Regions from separate parts of the Geobacillus sp. E263 genome, predicted to be linked through region 2. Evidence: a T-box and tRNA genes for the amino acid it is inferred to sense, from the RefSeq annotation. Region 2 holds a T-box; the other holds one or more tRNA genes.
The links. The T-box of region 2 lies ahead of serS (serine--tRNA ligase). A T-box ahead of a tRNA ligase gene usually reads a tRNA of that ligase, here a tRNA-Ser.

Region 1 (3,249 bases), 560 kb from region 2:
GGATGCATCGAGGCAACCCGCAATCAACTCTTCTTTTCGTTGTCCCTTCCTCTTCTAGCCGATTCAAGGTGTTTAATGCGTTGGGACAACTCGAAGCAAATTCGATGATGCATTGCTCGTGACTGAGGTTTTACCACTAAACTACACCCGCGTATACATTCTCCGAATACAAAACCGCATTGATCATGAACAACATTAAGTTAACGGTATTGATTATAACAGAGGATGTATTAGATTGCAACTATAAAACGAAAAAATTCGACAAATTTCGTTTTATGGAAAAAACAAAAGCACCAGCGTAACTGGTGCTTTTATGACCCGTACGGGATTCGAACCCGTGTTACCGCCGTGAAAGGGCGGTGTCTTAACCACTTGACCAACGGGCCACATTGAATGGCGGAGAAGGCGGGATTTGAACCCGCGCGCCGCAAAATTGCGACCTAACGGTTTAGCAAACCGTCCCCTTCAGCCACTTGGGTACTTCTCCGTATGGCTCCGCAAGTAGGATTCGAACCTACGACCTACCGGTTAACAGCCGGTTGCTCTACCGCTGAGCTATTGCGGAATAAAGAAACATGTAGCTATTTTTTTACAGAACATGCATTCAAAATTTCACTCTGCCTCTTCCTCTACTAGCGAACTCAAAGGTGTTGGATGTGTCGAGGCAACTCGTAGCAAATTCATAGAAGTATCGCTCGTCGCTGAGCCATTGCAGAACAAGCATGCTCCAAAGCAGATAAAATTCTTAAGTCTATTAATTATAATGGTGGGCCTAAGTGGACTTGAACCACCGACCTCACGCTTATCAGGCGTGCGCTCTAACCAGCTGAGCTATAGGCCCAAGAAGCGGGTGATGGGAATCGAACCCACGACATCAGCTTGGAAGGCTGAGGTTTTACCACTAAACTACACCCGCATAACATGGGGCGACTAGTGGGAATCGAACCCACGCATGCCAGAGCCACAATCTGGTGCGTTAACCACTTCGCCATAGTCGCCACAATCTGATGCCGGCTGCAGGACTTGAACCCGCAACCTACTGATTACAAGTCAGTTGCTCTACCAATTGAGCTAAGCCGGCATATGAAATTTGTCTAAATTATTTTCATTGCCTCTTCCTCTACTAGCGAACTCAAAGATGATGGATGCGTCGAGGCAACTCGGAGCGAGTTCATGGAAGCTTAGGCTCGTTGCTCCCCAATTGAGCTAAGCCGGCACATCAGACAGAAAAACTTAAGAGTGAGTGGTGGCTCGGGACGGAATCGAACCGCCGACACAAGGATTTTCAGTCCTTTGCTCTACCGACTGAGCTACCGAGCCATTTTATTATCTTAATATTCTGTGTTGTCTTGTCCTTTCCTCTTCTAGATTATTCAGCAATGTTAGATGCGTCAGGACAACTCGCAGCATATTCATGGAAGTATCATTCATCGTTACCGATCTATATACTTAGTTCATTGTGGCGGTCCCGACGGGACTCGAACCCGCGATCTCCTGCGTGACAGGCAGGCATGTTAACCACTACACTACGGGACCAATATTGGTTGCGGGGGCAGGATTTGAACCTGCGACCTTCGGGTTATGAGCCCGACGAGCTACCGGACTGCTCCACCCCGCGATGATAGAAAGTAATGATTGAATTACGAATAAATAATTTAGAAAGGTTTAATTCAAATCTTTGCCTCTTCCTCTGCCCGCGAATTCAAAGATGTCAAATGCGTCGAGGCAACTCGTAGCTTATTCGATGGAGCTTAAGCTCGTTGCTCCACCCCGCGGCGATATACTATAGTAACGAGTAACGATGTATGGCGGAGGAGGAGGGATTCGAACCCCCGCGCGCCTTGCGGCGCCTCTCGGTTTTCAAGACCGACCCCTTCAGCCAGACTTGGGTACTCCTCCATCATATTAAAGAACATGGTGGACCTTGTAGGATTCGAACCTACGACCGGACGGTTATGAGCCGTCTGCTCTAACCAGCTGAGCTAAAGGTCCATTTCAATGGCGGCGGAGGGGATCGAACCCCCGACCTCACGGGTATGAACCGTACGCTCTAGCCAGCTGAGCTACGCCGCCAAATTCTTTATTATTACTGGTGGAGCCTATCGGGATCGAACCGATGACCTCCTGCGTGCAAAGCAGGCGCTCTCCCAGCTGAGCTAAGGCCCCATATTTTCTAAATCGGGAAGACAGGATTCGAACCTGCGACCCCATGGTCCCAAACCATGTGCTCTACCAAGCTGAGCTACTTCCCGCTTCCTACATATTCATTAAAAGATTAACGCGCTCGAGAGGATTCGAACCCCTAACCTTCTGATCCGTAGTCAGATGCTCTATCCAATTGAGCTACGAGCGCATATGCCGAGGGCCGGACTCGAACCGGCACGGTAGTTACCTACCCCAGGATTTTAAGTCCTGTGCGTCTGCCAATTCCGCCACCCCGGCGGCATTAATGGAGCGGAAGACGGGGTTCGAACCCGCGACCCCCACCTTGGCAAGGTGGTGTTCTACCACTGAACTACTTCCGCACGCTTATAAGATGCGGGTGGAGGGACTTGAACCCCCACGCCGTAAGGCGCCAGATCCTAAGTCTGGTGCGTCTGCCAATTCCGCCACACCCGCAAAAGTGAGCCATGGAGGATTCGAACCTCCGACCCTCTGATTAAAAGTCAGATGCTCTACCTACTGAGCTAATGGCTCATGTAGTTAAAGGGAGACACTCGTTGTTTTTTCGATGCCTCTTCCTCTGCCAGCGAACCCAACGATGTTAGATGCGTCGAGGCAACTCGTAGCGGATTCATAGGAGCTTAGGCTAGTTGCTCTACCTACTGAGCTAATGGCTCGTGTGGTAAATAAAGACACTCGTTGTTTCTCGTTGCCTCTTCCTCTACTAGTGAATTCAAAGAAGCAGGATTCGTCGAGGCAACTCGTAGCGGATTCATAGGAGCTTAGGCTTGTTGCTCCCCTACTGAGCTAATGGCTCATACTATTACAGTGCCGGCTGCAGGACTTGAACCCGCAACCTACTGATTACAAGTCAGTTGCTCTACCAATTGAGCTAAGCCGGCATAAGAAAGAAGTATTGACATATACGTTTAATTTTTTGTGTCCCTTCCTCTTCTCGCTTATTCAGCGAAGTGATATGCGTCGGGACAACTCGCAGTGAATTCACGGAAGCTTAGGCTCGTCTCTACCAATTGAGCTAAGCCGGCATAAATATGTATTATCATGGTGGAGGATGACGGGATCGAA
Region 2 (3,249 bases):
CGCATTGCTGAAGGGGCATCGATGCTTCGCACAAAAGGAGAACCAGGAACAGGAAACATTGTCGAGGCAGTGCGTCATATGCGCAAAGTAAATGCGCAAATACGCAAAGTTGTCAGCATGAGTGAAGACGAGCTTGTGACAGAAGCGAAGAATTTAGGTGCTCCGGTCGAAGTATTGCGCGAAATTAAGCGGTTAGGCCGCCTCCCTGTCGTCAACTTTGCCGCAGGCGGTATCGCGACTCCAGCTGACGCGGCATTGATGATGCATTTAGGTGCAGATGGGGTATTTGTCGGTTCTGGCATTTTTAAATCGGAAAATCCAGAAAAATATGCGCGGGCGATCGTTGAGGCGACAGCTCATTATGAAGATTACGAGCTGATCGCTCATTTATCCAAAGGATTAGGTAGCGCAATGCGCGGTATTGATGTCGCGTCACTATTGCCAGAACAACGTATGCAAGAGCGTGGTTGGTAAGTAAAGGAGTAGACGTTATGATGAAAATTGGAGTGCTTGGCTTACAAGGCGCCGTACAAGAACATGTTCGTTCCATTGAAGCGTGCGGTGCTGAGGCAGTGGTCGTAAAAAAAATAGAGCAATTAGAGGAAATTGACGGCCTTATTCTTCCTGGCGGCGAAAGTACGACGATGCGCCGTTTGATGGATAAATACGGATTCATCGAGCCGTTAAAACAGTTTGCTGCAGCGGGAAAGCCGATGTTCGGCACGTGCGCTGGCCTCATTTTGTTAGCGAAACGAATCGTCGGTTATGATGAGCCGCATCTAGGATTGATGGATATTACGGTGGAACGCAATTCTTTTGGCCGTCAACGTGAAAGTTTTGAAGCCGAGCTTTCGATTGCTGGCGTTGCCGATGATTTTATCGGTGTATTTATCCGCGCTCCACATATTGTGGAAGTAGGAGAGGACGTCGAAGTTTTGGCGAAATATGAAGGACGTATTGTTGCGGCAAGACAAGGGCAGTTTCTAGGATGCTCGTTCCATCCTGAATTGACCGATGACTATCGTATGACACAATATTTTCTCAATATGGTGAAAGAAGCGAAAGCATAAAAAGAGTTGCGTTTCAAAAAAACTTATAGTACATTATTGGTACAAACAGGCATATGAAAATCGCATAGCGCTAAAGCGATGAAAGGAACTAGTAGCAAGGTCGTTTCTCTTCAGAGAGTCGGTGGGTGGTGCAAACCGATGGGAAACACTTGTGAATCCATCCTGGAGTAAAATGCCGAACGCGCAAGCTAGTAAGCATTTTCGGCTTTTCGCCGTTATCGATTCAAGCGGAAGACAGCCTCGTCTTCAATTAGGGTGGCAACGCGGGATTACTCTCGTCCCTTTTTGGGGACGGGAGTTTTTATTTTATAATAATAATAAAAAAGGAGGTATCGTTGATGCTTGATGTCAAATATTTGCGCAATCATTTTGAAGAAGTAAAAGAAAAGCTTCTAAAGCGCGGCGAAGATTTAACAAATATCGATCGCTTTGAAGAGCTAGACAAAAAGCGCCGCGAATTAATCGCAAAAGCAGAAGAACTAAAAAATAAACGAAATGAAGTATCCCAACAAATCGCCGTATTGAAACGCGAGAAAAAAGATGCTGATCATCTCATTGCCGAGATGCGGGATGTAGGGGATCGCATTAAAGCCATGGATGATGAAATCCGCCAAGTGGAAGAGGAACTAAATGCGTTATTATTGTCTATTCCAAATATCCCGCATGAATCGGTGCCCGTCGGAAAGTCGGAAGAAGATAATGTCGAAGTCCGCAAATGGGGGGAACCGCGTTCGTTTTCGTTTGAACCGAAACCGCACTGGGATATTGCCGAACAGCTCGGTATTCTTGATTTTGAACGGGCCGCGAAAGTAACAGGAAGCCGCTTTGTCTTTTATAAAGGACTCGGCGCCCGCCTGGAGCGCGCGTTAATTAACTTTATGCTTGATGTTCATATCGAGGAGTTTGGCTATCAAGAGATATTGCCTCCGTACCTTGTCAATCGGGCGAGTATGACGGGAACAGGACAATTGCCAAAATTTGAAGAAGACGCATTCCGTATCGAAACAGACGATTACTTTTTAATTCCGACAGCAGAGGTGCCTGTGACAAATTTACATCGTGATGAAATTTTATCCGCGGAAGATTTGCCGATTTACTATGTTGCTTATAGTGCATGTTTCCGCGCCGAAGCTGGTTCTGCTGGACGTGATACAAGAGGGCTTATTCGCCAGCATCAATTTAATAAAGTAGAGCTGGTGAAATTTGTGAAACCGGAAGATTCATATGACGAATTAGAAAAGTTAACAAATCAAGCAGAGAGAATTTTGCAGCTGCTTGGACTTCCTTATCGTGTTGTATGTTTATGCACCGGTGATTTAGGGTTCTCATCGGCGAAGACATATGATATTGAAGTATGGCTGCCAAGCTATGGAACGTATCGTGAGATTTCTTCGTGCAGCAACTTTGAGGCATTCCAAGCACGGCGTGCTAACATTCGTTTCCGCCGCGAACCAAAGGCGAAACCGGAATATGTGCATACGCTCAATGGATCAGGGTTGGCGATTGGTCGCACGGTGGCCGCCATCTTAGAAAACTATCAGCAGGAAGATGGAACGGTTGTCATTCCAGAAGTACTGCGTCCGTACATGGGAAATCTAGAAGTTATTCGATAAATAAGAGCAGGGCGGATTTGCCCGCCCGCTCTGCCATAAAAGGTGTTGACTTTTATCTTCAGTGATGTTATATTGAATGATGTCAGTACGGAGGAGTACCCAAGTCTGGCTGAAGGGGTCGGTCTTGAAAACCGAGAGGCGCCGCAAGGCGCGCGGGGGTTCGAATCCCTCCTCCTCCGCCATAAAGGAATTGAAAATACCAACGCGCATAAGTGGAGATTGTTATCCGAGACGATTCGTTACATTTTGTAACGAATTTTTATTTTTCCAAAGCAAAAAATAACCGCCTAATAGTGGCGGTTATTTTTTTATACGATAATACTCGTGAATAATCGTTGAAGCTTTTTTAATAATTGGTTCGATGGACTGCTCGTCTTCGACAATATCGTATTCGTTAATGTTTACGCGAAGAACTGGGCAAGCGTTAAATTCATTAATCCATTTCTCATAACGTTCATACATTTCCTTCCAATATGATATAGGTGTTTTCTGTTCCATTGGACGCCCGCGCTCACGAATGCGCTTCATCACTTCCTCAAAACTTCCTTCCAAATAAATAAGCAAAT

Region 1: it encodes a tRNA-Ser, which carries the amino acid that the T-box ahead of serS (serine--tRNA ligase) is inferred to sense. The anticodon was not compared.

Annotation. Positions count from the first base shown of each region.
Region 1 covers NZ_CP041632.1:2,894,590-2,897,838, forward strand. Annotated here, with positions in the region: tRNA gene FNL97_RS14835 (tRNA-Glu) at 315-386, opposite strand; tRNA gene FNL97_RS14840 (tRNA-Ser) at 395-487, opposite strand; tRNA gene FNL97_RS14845 (tRNA-Asn) at 491-565, opposite strand; tRNA gene FNL97_RS14850 (tRNA-Ile) at 765-841, opposite strand; tRNA gene FNL97_RS14855 (tRNA-Gly) at 846-916, opposite strand; tRNA gene FNL97_RS14860 (tRNA-His) at 923-998, opposite strand; tRNA gene FNL97_RS14865 (tRNA-Thr) at 1,009-1,081, opposite strand; tRNA gene FNL97_RS14870 (tRNA-Phe) at 1,245-1,320, opposite strand; tRNA gene FNL97_RS14875 (tRNA-Asp) at 1,461-1,536, opposite strand; tRNA gene FNL97_RS14880 (tRNA-Met) at 1,542-1,618, opposite strand; tRNA gene FNL97_RS14885 (tRNA-Ser) at 1,807-1,899, opposite strand; tRNA gene FNL97_RS14890 (tRNA-Ile) at 1,916-1,992, opposite strand; tRNA gene FNL97_RS14895 (tRNA-Met) at 2,000-2,073, opposite strand; tRNA gene FNL97_RS14900 (tRNA-Ala) at 2,091-2,166, opposite strand; tRNA gene FNL97_RS14905 (tRNA-Pro) at 2,179-2,252, opposite strand; tRNA gene FNL97_RS14910 (tRNA-Arg) at 2,280-2,353, opposite strand; tRNA gene FNL97_RS14915 (tRNA-Leu) at 2,357-2,442, opposite strand; tRNA gene FNL97_RS14920 (tRNA-Gly) at 2,451-2,525, opposite strand; tRNA gene FNL97_RS14925 (tRNA-Leu) at 2,538-2,619, opposite strand; tRNA gene FNL97_RS14930 (tRNA-Lys) at 2,625-2,697, opposite strand; tRNA gene FNL97_RS14935 (tRNA-Thr) at 2,993-3,065, opposite strand; tRNA gene FNL97_RS14940 (tRNA-Val) at 3,227-3,249, opposite strand, start outside.
Region 2 covers NZ_CP041632.1:3,455,162-3,458,410, reverse strand. Annotated here, with positions in the region: gene pdxS (pyridoxal 5'-phosphate synthase lyase subunit PdxS) at 1-474, shown strand, start outside; gene pdxT (pyridoxal 5'-phosphate synthase glutaminase subunit PdxT) at 492-1,070, shown strand; T-box leader at 1,140-1,356, shown strand; gene serS (serine--tRNA ligase) at 1,409-2,683, shown strand; tRNA gene FNL97_RS17745 (tRNA-Ser) at 2,773-2,865, shown strand; gene FNL97_RS17740 (deoxynucleoside kinase) at 2,984-3,249, opposite strand, start outside.